Regions from separate parts of the Paenibacillus rhizoryzae genome, predicted to be linked through region 1. Evidence: riboswitches for the same ligand, from Rfam matches in the RefSeq annotation. Region 1 holds a riboswitch; each other region holds the start of a gene.
What was found. Region 1 has a riboswitch for cyclic di-AMP ahead of AC6ESO_RS28585 (resuscitation-promoting factor). Riboswitches for the same ligand answer to the same signal wherever they lie in the genome.
Positions count from the first base shown of each region.

Region 2: another riboswitch for cyclic di-AMP. It lies ahead of AC6ESO_RS06620 (3D domain-containing protein); the one in region 1 lies ahead of AC6ESO_RS28585 (resuscitation-promoting factor).
Region 3: another riboswitch for cyclic di-AMP. It lies ahead of AC6ESO_RS24135 (NlpC/P60 family protein); the one in region 1 lies ahead of AC6ESO_RS28585 (resuscitation-promoting factor).

Region 1 is NZ_JCAALT010000015.1:59,743-65,592, forward strand. It holds gene yabG (sporulation peptidase YabG) at 1-502, opposite strand, end outside; gene rsmA (16S rRNA (adenine(1518)-N(6)/adenine(1519)-N(6))-dimethyltransferase RsmA) at 568-1,473, opposite strand; gene rnmV (ribonuclease M5) at 1,470-2,033, opposite strand; gene AC6ESO_RS28585 (resuscitation-promoting factor) at 2,151-3,299, opposite strand; cyclic di-AMP (ydaO/yuaA leader) riboswitch at 3,522-3,805, opposite strand; gene AC6ESO_RS28590 (TatD family hydrolase) at 3,993-4,757, opposite strand; gene AC6ESO_RS28595 (HD domain-containing protein) at 4,779-5,850, opposite strand, start outside.
Region 2 is NZ_JCAALT010000002.1:281,462-287,311, forward strand. It holds gene AC6ESO_RS06610 (alpha/beta fold hydrolase) at 1-661, opposite strand, end outside; gene AC6ESO_RS06615 (polysaccharide deacetylase family protein) at 830-1,744, shown strand; gene AC6ESO_RS06620 (3D domain-containing protein) at 1,792-2,562, opposite strand; cyclic di-AMP (ydaO/yuaA leader) riboswitch at 2,672-2,876, opposite strand; gene AC6ESO_RS06625 (ATP-binding protein) at 2,943-4,082, opposite strand; gene AC6ESO_RS06630 (TetR/AcrR family transcriptional regulator) at 4,162-4,788, opposite strand; gene AC6ESO_RS06635 (CAP domain-containing protein) at 4,934-5,632, opposite strand; gene AC6ESO_RS06640 (HNH endonuclease) at 5,748-5,850, opposite strand, start outside.
Region 3 is NZ_JCAALT010000009.1:33,357-39,206, forward strand. It holds gene AC6ESO_RS24125 (M1 family aminopeptidase) at 1-1,960, shown strand, start outside; gene AC6ESO_RS24130 (hypothetical protein) at 1,997-2,815, shown strand; cyclic di-AMP (ydaO/yuaA leader) riboswitch at 3,135-3,294, shown strand; gene AC6ESO_RS24135 (NlpC/P60 family protein) at 3,299-3,796, shown strand; gene AC6ESO_RS24140 (hypothetical protein) at 3,910-4,329, opposite strand; gene AC6ESO_RS24145 (DEAD/DEAH box helicase) at 4,995-5,850, shown strand, end outside.

The sequences.
Region 1 (5,850 bases):
CGTCCTGGTTCCGCGTCTTAAGCACGCCGTCATGGCCGGTAATCACGACAATATCCGGTTTGATTTGCGGAAGCAGTCGGTACACCACGTCGGCCATTTGGGATTCATGCACATATACCCCGTGGGCAGGGACGCGCATTTGCGTATACAGCTGCATGCTTTTTCTCATATAGTTGCTGTCCCCGTCCAAATGAAGTACTTTTCCGGGCACCTCAAAGTACGGCTGGGATTGGCTCTGCGCGCGCTGCAGTTCACGTTCAATTATCTGCTGCTCGCGTTGTTCCTGCATCCTTAGCGTGGACTCACTGGCCTTAATGCGTGCCTGCCTCGCCGCGCCGGAGGATTCCGGATCGCTCATAACGGACAAATCGACAATTGGCGCGTCTGCAAGCAGACGATAGTCGGTGCCCTTCAGGATGGCTGTCTGTTCTAGAATTGTCGCAACACGAAAAAGGACGTCCCCGCCATAGGATTTGCGGACGACCAGGTCCCCTTGCTTCATGGGCAAATCACCTCTTCGTCTATCCTATGGGGAGACGCCCCTGAAGGTGCGCTCACTTTTATTTTTTAGTTAGCTGCGTGTAAGTCCGCAGCCAGCAGGGCACGGCTTAATGCGGCAAACTCCTCCAGCGACAGCGTCTCGCCGCGCCGGGACGGATCAACGCCGATGCCTTCAAGCAGCGGTCCGAGCTTCTCGCGGTTCACTTTGCCTACATAAGCGGTCAAATTGTTCGCAATGGTTTTGCGGCGCTGCGCGAAGCAGGCCTGCACCGTTTGGAAGAAATGCGCTTCGTCCTCGACTTCTACAGCCGGCTTGTCCCTAAGCGACAGCTTAATCACCGCGGAATCGACATTCGGCTGCGGAATGAATACCGTGTGCGGCACAATGCATACAAGCTCAGGCACGCAATAGTACTGCACAGCAACGCTAAGGCTGCCGTACTCCTTGCCGCCGGGCTTAGCTGCCATCCGCTGCGCGACTTCCTTCTGGATCATGACGACGATGTGCTCAAGCGGCAGCTTCTCTTCCAGCAGCTTCATGAGGATCGGTGTCGTCACATAATAAGGCAGGTTCGCTACGACGCTTACGCCTGAGAGCCCGGCAAACTGCTCCTTCAGCAGTTCGGCGAGGTCGAGCTTGAGCACGTCACCGTGTACGACGTGCACATTCGGCGTATCGGCCAATACATCCGTTAGAATCGGAATCAGCCGATTGTCGATCTCAACTGCGGCTACGCGCCCTGCAGCGTGTGCCAGCTTCTGTGTTAATGCGCCGATACCCGGTCCGATCTCAAGCGCGCCTTTCGTCTCATCCAGCTCAGCTGCACTGACGATGTTGCGTAAAATATTTTGATCGATCAGAAAGTTCTGACCGAGGCTTTTCTTAAATGTGAAACCGTATCTGGCGATAATGTCTTTCGTCCGCTTCGGTGAAGCAACATCGACACCCGCCTTAATTCCCTCTGTCATCATTGATCTCCTTCGCTCGCCTGCTCCATCGTGGTTAGAGCCCGCATAAATTCCTCGCGCGTGATGCGAAACATCGAACAGCGTTTATAGAACTGCTTGCCATTCGCATAGCCGATTCCGAGCAGATTGCCCATCTTCAGCCGTCTATCCGAAGCTTGCGGATGTACGAGCAGACCTGCTTGCATTAAATCATCCATCGTAACCTCGGCAAGACCTGCAGTGTCAGACGTCGCTTCTGTCCGCAAATTAGCGAGTGCTCGCTTAATGGCTTCCGGTGACGCGTTCTCGACACCAATGTCTCCTTTGTAGAGCGCCTCTTCCTGTGGGAGAAAGGCGTGCTTGCAGCCTGGTACACGCTGCGCTACGATTTTGCGGATTCGCTCGCCTGCATGGTCAGGGTCGGTAAAAATAATAACGCCTCTTCGCTCCTGAGCTAACATAACGCGGCGGATAACCGATTCGCCAATAGCCGAACCCCCGGTCTCGATGGTTTCTGCCTCTACGGCCCGCTTGATGGCAACTGTATCATCTTTTCCTTCTACTACAATGATTTCTTTAATCATGGGACTCCATTCCTTCCCTTCCGTACAACATGCAAAAAGAAGAGGCATCGCCTCTTCTTATGATGGCATATTTACGTTCGAAATACGATACGCATGTTCATACCGCGGAAATACTTCCTATACGGCTTCCGGCTTCTTCGGCCCAAGCACATATACGGTATACCCCCGCTTCCGACCAAACTTATCGGCATACGACTCGCTGTCAAAATAAACATCAATCTTGTTGCCTTTGACTGCGCTGCCCGTATCCTCTGCACGGCGGAAACCGATTCCTTCGATATACACCCACCAGCCGATCGGAATCACTTTCGGATCGACCGCAATGGTACGGCCTTCCTGAACGCGTGACCCCGATGCGGTTATGCCGTACTGTGGATGGTTCTTTCCTTTACCTGTTGAAGCCAAGCCGGCTGAATATGCCGTAAGGGTTACGTTCTTCAATACTTTCTTCGCACTGAATGTAACGCCCCGCTTCGTCATGGTAGATACACTCGGCGAATTCGCCCTTAGCATCGTTACCTTCGGCTCAGGCTTCTTAGTCCCGACTGACACGATCTGATCGACAGATGGTGACTTGGTCAACTTCTCGACTAGTGTCTGTGAGACTAGAACGCCATCTTCGAAAGTCTTTTCATAACGCTTAACGACAGTGCCTTGTTTACCCGTTTGGACAAGCTGTTCTTTCCCTAGCGCAAGCTTGGGATTATCCTTCTTCACAATGGAGAAAGGAACGGGGTGGGTACTCTCCGAGATCTTCGTGTCAATCCGAGTGATCGAGATGATCATATTCGGTTTAAGTGCCGAGGATAACGAAGGTACTACCTTATCTTGACTGCGTATCGATATATGAGCCTGATCGATCGCCGCCTGTACGGTTCTTTCTGTCGTGTACAACGTTCTTGCTTTGCCGTCAGCTTTTACAATAAGAGGCACCGCTTGATTGATAACGATTCGGTCACCGTCTTTAATACCGCCATCCAGCGGCATCGACACTTTATCATAAGTGCCAACTGCAATAGCTTGTTCATCCAGTAGGCGTTGAAGGACCCATTGCTTCGTAGAGACAATGGTTTCTCGTCCATTCACTACTACGGACACGCGCTTGTCAGCCGTTCCGTACAACAACACCAGAAACATGAAAGTCATAGCGATTGAGATCATGGCGCTTAGTACAATTAAACGCACGTTCTCATGCTTCCATCGCAATGCGAAAGACATGCTGGATGATCGTTTCCCATGGGTGTCCTTAAGCTGGAGTGCTCCCATTTCTTCGGTCCTCCTTACATAGCCCCGCCGCCTTTGTTACGCATGATTACATAGACGCGACTATAGAGATTTTCTTTCCAATTTCCGCCCCGGACCACTTCCATAATACAGCTTTTGTCGTCAGTTTATGCTTCTTTCAAACAAAAAGAAGCCCGACGACAGAGGATCTGTTTCGTGGCTTCCCATTAGACAATGGTAGCATGGAGTTGCATTCACGAGGTTGATCTCTCTTATTGACGCTTACGAGGTTAGCTGTCGGATTCGGACGTGAGAGTCGCCCTATTCGCTAATGGCACGATTAACATTGCAGTGCCGGTCGCAAAATTCACCCCAAGAAGAATTTCATGTCTATCACTGTCTGCCTTTGTACAAAACAGTGTCGCCCTTTAGTCGACGAACACGTTTTTAAGGGGAAGAAACGAACAAGCTGTTTCTTCTTGCTACAAACAGTTTCAACAATTGGTTCCCCCGCTCTCCGATCATCGGAGATTAAGCGTTTTATTGGAAAAGGAATACAAGTTTTGTTGCTCTGAAATGAATCATAACGTCTATCGCGCCACATTGTAAAGAACTGATTAATGACGATTTTAACGAATTTCAAGGAAAAATAGGCGAAAAGCAAGCAATTTCTTCAATCAAAATCAGTTTTATCACGAGAATAGTCCCAAATCCTTGCTTTCAAAGCCGTTTTCATCAGATTCCAAAACATTTCATTGCATTTTCCGTGGTTATTTTGCCGACTTCCTCCACACTTTTACCTGTTATTTCCGAAATCGTGTTTGCTACAAGACGGACGAAAGAAGACTCATTTCGTTTCCCGCGATGAGGATGCGGTGCCAAATACGGAGCATCCGTTTCGATCAAAATCCGGTCCAAAGGCACTTGTGAAAGCACTTCCTTTGGCACTCTTGCATTGGTGAATGTAAGCGGTCCGCCGAATGAAATATAGAAGTTCATATCGAGACATTGTTTCGCCGTTTCCCAGCTGCCGGAGAAGCAGTGCATGACGCCGCCAACGTCCTTGGCCCCCTCTTCTCGGAGCAAGGTAACGACATCCTCGTGGGCATCCCGGTTATGGATAACAATCGGCATCTTTTTCTGCTTAGCTAGTTGGATTTGCTCGCGAAATACGCGCTGCTGAACATCCTTAGGCGAGGTATCCCAGTGGTAATCCAGTCCAATCTCACCGATCGCCACGACCTTCGGATGATCGCAGAGCGACGCAATCCAATCCAGATCCTCAGGCCGCATATCAATGCTGTCAACCGGATGCCAGCCGACGGCGGCATAAATAAAGGAATACTGCTCGGCAAGAGCCATCGTGGTTGGAATGGTTTCACGGTTGAAACCGATATTGATGAGCTTATGTACGCCGGCAGCCTGCGCTCTTTCGATAACTTCCGCCCGGTCTTCGTCGAATTTATGCGAGTCTAAATGCGTATGCGTGTCGATTAACATGGTGACTTTCGGAACCCCTTTCTACATTAAAGCAAATAATTCGCGGAGTTTCGCAGGCAGCCTGTGGGCTGATTCGCGCAGCGGTTCCTCCGGGTAATAAAGGTGGTACTTACCTTGATGGATACCCGTTATGGATCGAATGATATCCGAACGGCTTGAAATTTCCGACAATTGTTCATCATGGCTCAGCAGCAGAATCGGAGGTTTTTCCTCTTTGCCTGCAGCGGTTGTTGAACCGGGACGATAAACATCGTAGGGCATGTCGTAGGGAAAGTCAATTTCCAGGTGATAGTCCGGATGAAGGCCGATTTCTCGCAAGTGGTCACGTATTTCCTGCCACAGCTTCTCATCAGGGTGATCCATCGTAACATATTTGTAAAGCTTGCGATTGAGAAACCGGCGGCATAGGTCCGATAACACAGCATCAGGCTCATGGACCCATTGGGCGAAAGCCGTTTGAACAAGTGCTTCATCCAGATCCAAATAGGCTTCAATGTCCATTGTACCCGTAAGCAGCCTCTTTATTGGCTTCATTAATGTATGAAATTTGTATTCACTCCCGAAGAGCTCCTTCGCCCTTCGAAAGATTTGCCGCAGTATGATTTCCGAGCTTCTTGTGACCGGGTGAAAATAAACCTGCCAGTACATCTGATAGCGAGACATGAGATAATCCTCGACCGCATGCATGCCGCTTTCCTTCACCACGATTCTGCCTTGATATGGCCGCAATACCCGCAATATTCGCTCCAAATCGAAGGTACCGTAATTCACCCCCGTAAAATACGCATCTCGAAGCAAATAATCCATGCGGTCGGCATCCATTTGACTGGAGACCAGACTGACGACAATGGGTTGGTGATAGGTTTTGCAAATCACAGCGGCTATACGCTCGGGATAGCTCGGATCAAATTCCCGTAAGACTGCATTGATTTCCGTATTTCCAAGCAAAATGCGGCAGGTCCACTCCTCATGATGGCTGTCGAACACATCTTCAATGGAGTGAGAGAAGGGGCCATGTCCGATGTCATGAAGCAAAGCTGCACATAAGGCAACGAGCTTCTCTTCCTTTGGCCAATCGGTATAGCCGCCGCGC
Region 2 (5,850 bases), on a different contig from region 1:
CCAGATCCATTTCCCATACGCGTCTATAGTCGCTGAGGAACGGGAATACGGGCGCAAGCTTGGCTACTCTCGGCTCCAGCGCCGCACATGCGATCGTCAAGGCGCCGCCTTGCGAGCCGCCCATGGCATAAACTCGGCTTGGATCGACCTCAGGCATATTCAGCGCGATGCCTGCAAGCTGAGCCGTGTCGAGGAAGATGTGGCGGAATAGCAGCTGATCCGGCTCATCGTCAAGCCCGCGGATGATGTGGCCATGATGGGTGTTGCCTTTTACGCTGCCGGTATCTTCAGACTTACCGCCTTGACCGCGGCAATCCATCGCGAACACGGAATAGCCAAGCGATACATAAGCAAGACGTTCGGTCCAATCGCCGGAATGGCCGGTATAGCCGTGAAATTGAACCACTGCAGGGTGTGGCGCTGCCGCGTTCCGAGGACGCGCGTACTGCGCATGAACACGAGCGCCTTTGACGCCGGTAAAGTAAAGATCGAAGCATTCCGCCTGCGGCGTTTGGAAAGCACTTGGAATAAGTTCTACGGAAGCATCGGTCTCGTGCATCTCCGCTAAAGCGCGATCCCAGTATGCATCGAAGTCAGCAGGTTTTGGATTGATTCCTGAATACGTTTTCAATTCATGTAACGGCATATCAATGGCTGGCATGTTCTATCCCCTTTTCAACTTATTCCCTTACATGTTACGTGTTCGGGACTAACCATGTAAAGAGGGATCTTTCATGCATGATCAAAGGATGGCAGGGCAAAATGAGAGCGACAGGTTACTGTACGGTAATAGAAGTACATTTTCGCTTGGAGCGGAGGGACGAAGAACATGTTCGGGATGCCTGTAACAAAGCGGGTGTTAGTGCTGCTGCTTGCCTGGACCGCATTAGTAGGCTCCTCGTCGCTCGCTGACGATGCCAACTCCTCTTCTGCCGATTTATCTCGCGTCAGCGGCGTCAGTGACCCCTTGCCTGCAGCTGAACATGAAGGACACGGGATCACTGCCGGTACCAAACACGCAGAGCCTTCTTTCAACAGCGAGCAGAGACGCAGGAAGAAGCGCAGCAGCGCCATGTCATGGGTAAAGCTTCAGCAGCAATTTCCCGGTTCTTTCGTTGTCTGGGGACCGCGAGGATCACGCCGTGTAGCACTGACTTTCGATGACGTGCCTGATCCGCGTTACACGCCACAGGTACTGGAAATTCTTGCCCGTTATAAAGTAAGAGCCACCTTCTTTGTCGTCGGCAACCGCGCGGCGAAACACCCGGCTCTTGTACGGCGCATGCGTAAAGAAGGCCATATTATAGGCAATCATTCGTATGATCATGCGGTGTTCTCGCGCATTTCCCGTTATGCCTTCGAGCAGCAAATTTGGCAAACCGATGGGATCCTGCGTCCCCTTGCCGGATACAGTCCCAAATTCATACGGCCGCCCTACGGCGAGATTACTCCGCAGCAGGTCGACTGGCTGCGCCGCAGAGGCTACATTGTCGTCAATTGGGATGTGGATTCCGTCGACTGGAAAAGTCTCGACAGCAACAGCATCCTTATCAATATCAAACGAACCCTGCAGCCCGGATCGATTATATTGCAGCATGCCGGCGGCGGGGAAGGCCAGGATTTATCGGGCACAATCGCTGCACTCCCAAGGCTCATCCGGCTGCTGCACAGCAAAGGGTACCAGATCGTAACGCTGCCTGAGCTGCTGAATAAACCTGAAGCTCGCGGTGCCCGGTCTAGATAATAACAAAACGGCAGCCCCACCGGGCTGCCGTTTTGTTTCACTATATGCTATTCAAGAATGAATACTTTCACGTATTGAAAGCCAAATGTGCTGGCTTGCTGTTGCGATTGCGGTACGAAAATATCAATACGATCGCCTTTGATGGCACTGCCAGCATCTGCCGCAATAGCCATCATGCCGCCGGCCGGAAGTCCGCCATGGTCATAGCCTGTAACATAGACCTTGCTGCCAAGCGGGATAACGTTCGGGTCAACTGCAATTGTTCCAAGCTTAAGCGGGTTACCGAAGTAGTCTACCGCGCCCCATGAGCCGTTCTCCGATGCAGCTGCTGTATACGCGCTTGCTTTCGCTTGTACAACTTCCGAATAGTTATAATTGCTGTTGCCGATCGTGATGATTTCATCTTCTCTATCCAGAGAAGTCATTTTCATCGATTTGCCTACCGCTGCTTTAGACGCTGCTTTCACAGCTTTCGGAGCGGCTTTCGCTTTCGGCGCAGCCTTAGCTTTCGGAGCTGCTTTCGCCTTAGGTGCAGCTTTCGCTTTCGCTGCCTTCTCAATCGGTGCTGCCTTCGCAGAAGTCGTCTTCACAACTTGCGAAGTCGGAATAACGATGCTAAGCCCTGCATAGATGTTGTTGGGATCAATCATCGGATTAGCTTTCAGCATTTGCTGCAAGGAAATACCGAATTGCTTGGAAAGCTCCCAGAACGTGTCGCCGTCTTTCGCACTGTACGTCGATGCTGCGCTTGCTGAGTGTGTGAGAACAGCAAAGCTGAGCGCTGCGATTACAACGCTTTTCTTCCATACTTGTTTCATCAAGTTGTATTGCCTCCTTTTGATTTACGGCTATCATCCACGGAACTGCATGTGCGGATTTATTCCGTCATCGCGATGAAGGACACACAGCTTAACAGCGTGTCATAATCTTCCTTATCGCATGCGGCCTGCGAGGTTAGTTGTCGGATTCGGATTGAGGAGTTCAACCCTACGCTTCGTGAAATAAGCGATTCACCCCAGCGCCAGATGCGCGTTCAGCACTGCATTCCAATCCAGCGGAATGTCAGGCCGGAGGGCAGTGATGCCACTCCCTAAAAGATCCCCCGTACGTTACGTTTCGGCTCGCGTAATAGAATACCATATCCGGCAAGGCGAATCCTACCGGTAAATACAGGAACAGCTTTCAAAATTACCACTTTCTAGACATTTCGCGGAAGAAAGATGCTCACCGTAGTCCCCTTCTGAGGAATGCTTGTAATGTCCATCCGTCCATGATGGCCTTCGATGATCCGATAACAGATCATGAGTCCCAGACCCGTTCCGCTGTCTTTCGTAGTAAAGAACGGCCCGCCTAGTTTAGGCAGCTGATCCTGCGGAATGCCGATCCCCTGGTCGATGATTTCGACGATCAGCTCGCATTGCTGATGCAGCTTCATATCGATCGTAATCACACCGCCGCTTGGCATGGCCTCGATCGCATTCTTGAGCACATTGACGAACACCTGCTTCAGCTGATTCTCGTCGCAGAGCAGCTCCGCTGAAGTGGCGTCCGCACGCGAGACGATCTGTACATCGCGCAGAATCGCCTGTGTTTCAAGCAGCGTCAGCACGCTTTGAATGATTTTGACCAAGTCGTGCTTTCGGAACTGGTTCGCCTGCGGCTTGGCAAGCGCCATGAATTCCTGCACGATGGAGTTGATCCGGTCCAGTTCAACCAGCATAATATCGAAGTATTCATGATACTGGTCGATCTTCGTCTTCAGAAACTTCGAGAAGCCGATCAGCGACGTTAGCGGATTGCGAATTTCGTGTGCGATACCCGCGGCCATTTGACCGGCCACCGACAGCTTCTCCGACTGAATCAGCGCTTCCTCTTCCTTCTTCCGTTCACGCATATCGCGGAACACGCTTTGCACGACAGTGCCCTTATCCAAGTAATTGCGAATACGCGTGCTGGACACCTCGACGTCGATAATCTCGCCGCCCTCCGCAATCAGCTGGCATTCCAAGAACTCGTTGGGCTCATCCGTTTCCATAATCGCCTTCACACGCGCTGCGGACCGCTCCCTGTAATCGGGATGTATGTAACGAAAGCTCATTTGTCCGGTGGAGAAATCGCTTTCCGATATATTCAGCAGTTTAAGACCTGCTTGATTGGCGAATAGAATATCGTTTCCGTCATGCACAAAAATCGGCTCCGGCAAATATTTGATCAATCGTTGGTAATTGTGCATGTCCGATCTGGCATCGATATCGTCCACACATGGATTGCTTTTACCGAGCTTACGCTTCACTTTCACAGCAAGCGGCTTGTTACAATATACGGCTTTACGCCTCATGTCTCATACCCTCCGGGTGATGAAGTCTACATAAGGATTTCGCCCCTAATTCTTGCAAACCCTGCACAGTGAGAAAGTTTTAATGTTGTTTCATTCCGCGAATCAGTGTTTGTATTCCCTGCTTAAATATCGGCAGCGTCCGCTCAAGGAGCTGATCTGTAGGTTCTGAATGGTTGCTGTACGTGCTTATAAAGCCCTGCAGATAATAAAACAAGATCCGTCCATTGTTCAATGCAGCCTCTTGCTTCGGCTCCTCAGACCCTTCAGAGACCGTAATATGCAGCACCTTCATAATGTGCGCGAACAGCCGGTTGCGAATGACGTTAACTTCAAGCTCGGGCTGCGGTTCATCTACACGTACCGAGGCGGACATAAACAGGACCGTCTGCAGACTGCCGCTCGTCAGGCTGAATAAAATATATTCGCTGCATACGGCGAGCAGTTTATCTAAGGCTGCTATGCCCGGTTTCCCGATTTCATCCAGCAGCTTCTGTTCGAGCGTGAGCAGCGAAGGAATCGCAATCTGCTGCAGCAGCTCTTCTTTATTCTTGAAATATAAATAAATGGCGGTATGCGAGCAGCCTGCCGCTTTGGCTATTTCGCGCATCGTGACAGCGGAATAGCCCTTCTCTGCGAATAAAGCGGCCGCTGACGCACGAATCGCGGCTTTCATCTCTTCCGTTAATTGTTGTCTTCTTGTAGTCATAGGAGGAACACCTCAAGTTCTAGTTTCGATTAGTTTAATAACCATTGGTCACAGAATAACCGATGGTTACACTAACGTCAACTTTAATGCAAAAAAAGAGCAGCCGATGATCGGCTGCTCTTAGCTATACTGCTAAATAATAATATTAGGACGTAAATTCTTGTACCCATTCGCCGTTATAATACGCCACGCCGATTTTGTTGAAGTTCTTGCTGAGGATGTTCGCTTTATGGCCCGGGCTGTTCATCCATGCCTGCATGACTTCTGCCGGCGTACGCTGCCCCTTCGCGATATTCTCACCTGCATAAGAATAAGAAACGCCATAAGCACGCATCATATCGAACGGCGAGCCGTAAGTTGGCGAATTATGATCAAAATAATTGTTCGCATACATATCCTTCGCCTTGTCCAAAGCGACTTTCGTCAAGAGCGTGTCGGATTTCAGCGTGCCCAAACCTGCATTGGCACGTTCTTTGTTCACAAGCGTAACGACTTGAGCGGCAAATGTGCTCTTATCCGTAGTGCTTGTCCCTGTATTGGTATTCGTGTTCGATGATCCACTGTTCGAAGTACCTGTTGTAGTTGTTACCGGAACCTTAATCGTCATGCCCGCCCAAATGATATTCGGGTTAGCGATCGTTGGATTAGCCGCAATTAGCTTGCTTAGGCTGACTCCGTATTTCGTTGCGATTTTGTACATCGTGTCGCTGCTCGTAACCTTATACGAGACGGAACTGTTCACTGTGGCTGCTTCTGCCTTCTGCAGGGCTGCTCCTCCTCCAGCTACGATCAAACCGGCTGCGAGTACGCTAGCTACACCTATACGAAATGGTTGCATCTTCATGAATATTTCCTCCTTGTTATGGTTATCGTGTGTGCCGACCTTTCGACGCCACTCATGTTAACACGGGGAAATAGCAAAAACACCTCATAAAATATGGAAACCGTTCGTTTGCAGGTTAAAAATCATCGAAAACAAAGTCCAATTTATCCGCCTTTTTCAGGTTGCACGCCGCGCATGCGCAGACGCAGTTTGCAGGGGATGAAAGACCTCCCTTAGAC
Region 3 (5,850 bases), on a different contig from region 1:
CGTCGCCGTGATTCTCGGCTTAACGGCAAGGCAAGGGTTCGGAGATGCCTGGATTTCGCAATATACATACGCCTCCGCTCCTGCCAAGAAAGACACGGCGCCGAAGCCTGCTGCTCCGTCCACCGCGCCGGAGCCCGATATTGTGATGCAGCCAAAGCCGGTTGCGCTCAGCAAACGGGTGACGGAGTACCACATCGATGTGAAACTCCAGGAGGATACGCATATGTTGATCGGGGAGCAGTCCGTCACATGGACAAACCCCGGTAGGCAGCAGGTGTCCGAGATGTATTTTCATCTCTATCCGAACGCGTTTCGCTCCAAAGACACCACCTTCATGAAAGAGTCCGGCGGTCAGCTCCGAAATGATAAAGCGACTGCGGACAGCATCGGTTATATGAACCTGCTCTCATTGGAGACGACCGAAGGCTACAGCCTTCTCCCGCGCCTGCATTATGTGCAGCCAGACGACAACAATCCCAATGACTTAACGCTGGCCAAGCTGCGGCTGCCCAACGCTGTCGCACCGGGCAAGAGCGTTACGCTTCGCATGAAATTTGAGGTCAAGCTCCCTGAGGTGTTCGCGCGGATGGGCTATTCCGGCAACTTCATCATGGCCGGCCAATGGTTTCCGAAGCTGTGCGTTTACGAAACAGCAGGCACACGCGGCCGAGCAGCCGAGGGCTGGAACATTCATCAGTATCATGGAAACTCGGAGTTCTACAGCGACTTTGGTATCTACAGCGTGAAGATTAACGTCCCTGACAGCTATAAAGTAGCGGCAACGGGCTTCCAAACCAAACCTTCCGTCGTAGCGAATGGGCGCAAAACCTACCAATACTACGCCGATGATGTGCATGATTTCGGCTGGTCGGCCTCCCCGGATTTCGTCTATGCGGAGGAACCATTCTCCACGGACGGCGTTCCGGGCGTTCGGATCAAGCTCTACTTGGATCCCCTGCACGCGAAATTCAAGGACCGTTATATGCATGCAGCCAAATCCGCGCTCGCCAAATATGCCCAGTGGTACGGCGCTTACCCATATACCACGCTCTCTGTCGTAGTTCCGCCTAAAGGCGGCAACGGTGCGGGCGGAATGGAATATCCGACACTGATTACCGCATTCGCCGCAGACAATGATAACCCGGGCTACGATCTGGAGCGAACGGTCGTCCACGAGATCGGCCATCAATATTGGTACGGCATGGTCGCCTCCAATGAATTCGAAGAGGCATGGCTCGACGAAGGCTTCACCTCCTATGCCGAGGACAAAGTGATGGAAAGCGAATATGGCGTGGAGCCGAATTTGCCGGTGGAAGCAAGCTACATGACGAACCCGGCCCCGCTGAAGCAGCTGTCCTGGTCGTATCACAGCAACAATCACTACGCGGAAAATGTGTACATGCGCGCGAAGCTTGTGCTCTTCGGCATTGAGAAACAAGTCGGCGCGCAAACAATGCGTAAGATCATGCGGACTTATTTCCAAAAATATAAATTCAAGCATCCTTCCACCGCCGACTTCCAGCGCGTCGTAGAATCCGTAACGAAGACGAAGTGGAACGACTACTTCAGTCATTTCGTGTACGGCGATGAAATGTCCGACTACTCGGTCGCTTCCATTCATGTACGTCCGGTGAAACAAGGCAATGAGACACAGTATGAATCGGTTGTGCTCATTAAGAAGACAGGCGGCAGCTCCGGACCGGTGTCGGTGGTGTTCCATTTTGCCGACGGAACGCTGATGCCTAAAGTGTGGGATGGCCGAGAATCCCACATTCAATATAAAATCGTCCATTCCTCCAAGCTGCTATGGGCCGCCGTCGATCCGCACAACGACAACGTGCTCGACAACAAACATATCAACAACTTTATGAAAGCCGAGCTAGCTGAGAAATCACGCACGCGCTGGAGTGTCGGCGTCTCCAAGCTAATTGAAAGTATATTTGCATCCATTGCATGGTGACGAGCCTCGTACAAATTTTCTGGGAGGTGATGATAAATGAGAACGCACATGAAGCAAGGCTGGCGACTGACCGTTAAGCACTTCTACATTATCATTATGTTGTTTCTATATGAGCTGATATGGGGCTTCTTCCTCTATCGAACCATCGAAGGCATTACCGTGCCGCTTCTAAAAAGATTCCCGGACAGCATCGGCAGCAGCGGAACGGCCGTTCAGCTCTTCATGACGGAAGCGCAGTTCCAGCTCATCAAGACCGATCTGATCCGCCCATACATCTGGCTCTTCTGCGGGCTGCTGGCTGGGCGCATTGTGATCACCCCTTTCCTGAATGCAGGGCTGTTCCACTCTCTCCATCATGTGACGGACGCGAACGGAACAAAATTTCTAAAAGGCATTCGAGCGGCTTGGAAACCGGTAGCGCTGCTCTACTTGGTGGAGACGACGCTCACGCTCCTCCCGGCCATCTGGCTGCTGCCTCGGGCTTTAACAAAACTACTGGCAAGCAATTCACTGCTGGAGTTTGCGCAGCATGCAGGTCCGTGGGCGGGTGCCTGGCTCGCATGGGCGGTTCTGATCCACCTGCTCTTCCTCTCCATGCAGTTCGGAGCGGTCGCCGGAACCGGCACCCTCCGGTCCTTATGGACATGTATCGCGAACTTCCTGCCTTTCGCCGGCATTTCCCTTCTCATGTGGGCTATCGGAGCCGTACTTAGCATGACCATTGCCTCCGTCTCGCTGCTTTGGGCAGGTTTGCTGGCACTTATCCTGCATCAAGGCTACCAGTTAATCCGAACCATCATGAAGGTGTGGACGGTAGCCGCCCAGTACGACGCCTGGCAGTCGAAACAAGTCTAATCCGTGCGCAGAGGCCGCCCACCATGTCATGTTAATGGCAGTGGGACGGTCTCTTTTTCAACTAATAACTGGCATATAAAAGACAAACCCCTCGACAGAGCGGGTTTTTTTGACATGCGTCTTTATTCAAGATGAGACATGCTTTGCAGGGATGGGCTGCGCGTGAGCGCGGTGGTGAGCGAGACCCAAAACGGCTCAAACCAGCGCCCGCTATACGAAAGTGAGAGGTAAAAGGTTGCATTCTAATAATTTTAATTTGTGAACAAGTTGTGAACTAGGAAGGAGAAGGAAGAAAATGATCGAATAATTATGCCTAGAAATGAAAATTTTGCCGAATTCCCATCACGGGAAACGGGGGAACCATCTTGGGTGAATTGATCCCGACATCCGCAAAGCAAGCCGCGGAATGCCAGAGGTGATCATAGGGAGCCTTCAACCGAACCCCACAGCTAACCTCGTAGGCACTGGAAGGAGTTTCCCGTTTTGAAAAAGATTTCTGCACTTTTGATCGGACTGGCGATGCTTCTACTTTTTCAAACAGGAAGCGTTTTCGCGCAATCCAAAATGGATGGGGTCATCTCAGATCTGATCGGTACACCTTATGTGTACACCGGCACGACAACGAAAGGGTTTGACTGCTCCGGATTCACCATGTACGTGTTTAATAAACTCGGCGTGGATATCCCGCATGCATCCCGTTCGCAAGCACAGCTGGGCAAGAAAATCGCGAAAGCGGATTTGATTGCCGGCGACCTCGTATTTTTTAATACGACAGGCAAAGGAATCTCGCATGTTGGCGTCTATGTTGGAGAAGGCAAGTTTGCACATTCCTCCAGCAGCAAAGGTGTGACCATCAGCGCACTAAGTGATTCCTACTATTCCAAACGGTACGTTACAGCACGTCGCGTGATGAGCCCGGAAACGTATGAGAAATACGCGAACGAGCCTTCTGACGAAGCAGATGGCGGCGACGACGAGTAAGTTTGATTGCACCTGCCTAGGTGCCTGTGTGAGCACAAAAGAAGCCGCAGCTGTTCGTCCTTCGGGACAAGCATCTGCGGCTTCTTTTGTTTCGCTATGGGGCATATTCGGGATTACCGCCTTAAGTAGCGCACCCACCAGAACGTTCGGCCAACCTGAACATCGAGCTTGCTGCCAAGCGGCGCAAACAGATCATGCAGCTCGATTGGCGTCGCGCAGCCTTCGCTCCGGCGGTCGGCCATGACGACGATCGCGCCTGAGGCAAGCCGCTCATGCCAGGCTTCGAGGAAATTTTGACGCTCACCTGCCGGCAGCTCACCGAGGCAGAAGCAAGCAAGCCCCGCATCGAACGTATCGGCCACTGCCTTGAGCTCCTCTTGACGAACCGCCTTCGTCACCGGCGTTGTCAGACGCGGCGTTCTCGGACCGGTCACCCGCAGCACACGCCGTCCCGCCAACGTATCGGTTAACCCCACCTCTAGCTTCTTCCACTCTGCTCGCCGATTCTCTAAGCTGTCCCGCCATCCTGCCATGCCGGATTCCTCCTGTATGGGTTCTTTTTTTTAAGTTTATGTAACGAAGCTGAACAAATGACCGATTTTTGCAGCCGAAACCGACGAGGACTGTCTAAAGAGGAATCGATTGACTCATGATGAATAGTAGGATGATAGAGAAGGAGTAGTGCGAGGGTGAGACGGCTAGTGCCCAGAAGGCGTTGGTGCGACGACTAGTGCCGAGTAGGGCGTTTTCATTGCGGTGGAGCGGCTGTGCGCTGAGATGGCGTTCCGGGACGTGGGAAGCGGCTGGCGCTGTCCGTTTTGCTGTGACTGCACGCTAACGAACCATGGAGGCCTTATTTTAAGGAAAATCGCCACTTTTCGATTCTAACGAATCCTAGTGGCCTTATTTAGGTGAATTCGGATGGAAAAGGGATATTTCTGGCCAAATAAGGCCCGTAGGATTCGTTAGAATTTCAAATGGAGCTAATTTGCTGAAATAAGACCTGTGGGGTTCGTTAGAATTTCGGCTCGAGTTATATTGATCAAGGGCTCTGAGGTGCGTTGAAATTTCAAATCGAGTTACTTTAATGAAATAAGATAAGAACTACGGACTGCGTTACAGCGAATATTACGGCTGTCGAAGTCCTCTGGAGATGGAATTATACGTTCTGAGTTCTCATAGAAAAGGAGGTTTCGCTATGTCACTCTTTTCTCCCGCACTCGCGGGATTTCATAAGACGCTGGCCGGTTGGTTTGGGCATACGTTCGGCGAGCCTACGCCTGTCCAGCTGGAAGCATGGGCCGCCATTGCGGAAGGCCGTCATACGCTGATTGCCGCGCCAACCGGCTCAGGCAAAACACTGGCGGCGCTGCTGCCCTGTTTGAATCGGCTTGCTCAGCGCAAGCTGGCTGCTGCCGCACGGGGCAAAGCCCTCTCGCCAGGCGTGCGCGTGCTGTATATCACGCCGCTAAAAGCGCTCAACAATGACATTCAGCACCATTTGGTCGGGTTTATGGAGGACATTGAGCGGTTTGAAAGTGGCGAAAGCGGTGACGCGGCTGAGGCATGGCCGGGTATCCGCTCAGCGGTGCGGACCGGCGATACGCCTTCAAGCGAGCGGGCTCGCATGGCTCGGCGCCCTCCCGACGTGCTCGTGACGACGCCGGAGTCCCTCTACTTGCTGCTCACGTCGGACAAAGGTCGCAGCATGCTCGATACGGTCGAGACCGTTATCGTCGACGAGATCCATAGTCTTGCCGGTGACAAGCGCGGCGCGCATTTGTCGCTCTCGCTGGAGCGGCTGTCCGCGCTCGCGGCGCGGCCCGTGCAGCGGATCGGCGTGTCTGCGACGCAGAAGCCGCTGTCGCGGGTCGCGCGGTTTCTTGGCGGCTGGGAGCCGGCGGCCGGCGCGGAGTTTGGCGCAGGTGCACGCGCTGGAGAAAATGTAGGACGAGACAGCGCGAGGCGCAGTGGCGGGCTCGGTGCGGGCGATGGCTATCCAGAGAGCGGTGTCGGGCCCGGTGCGGGCGATGAGCACGGAGGTTTTGGTGCGG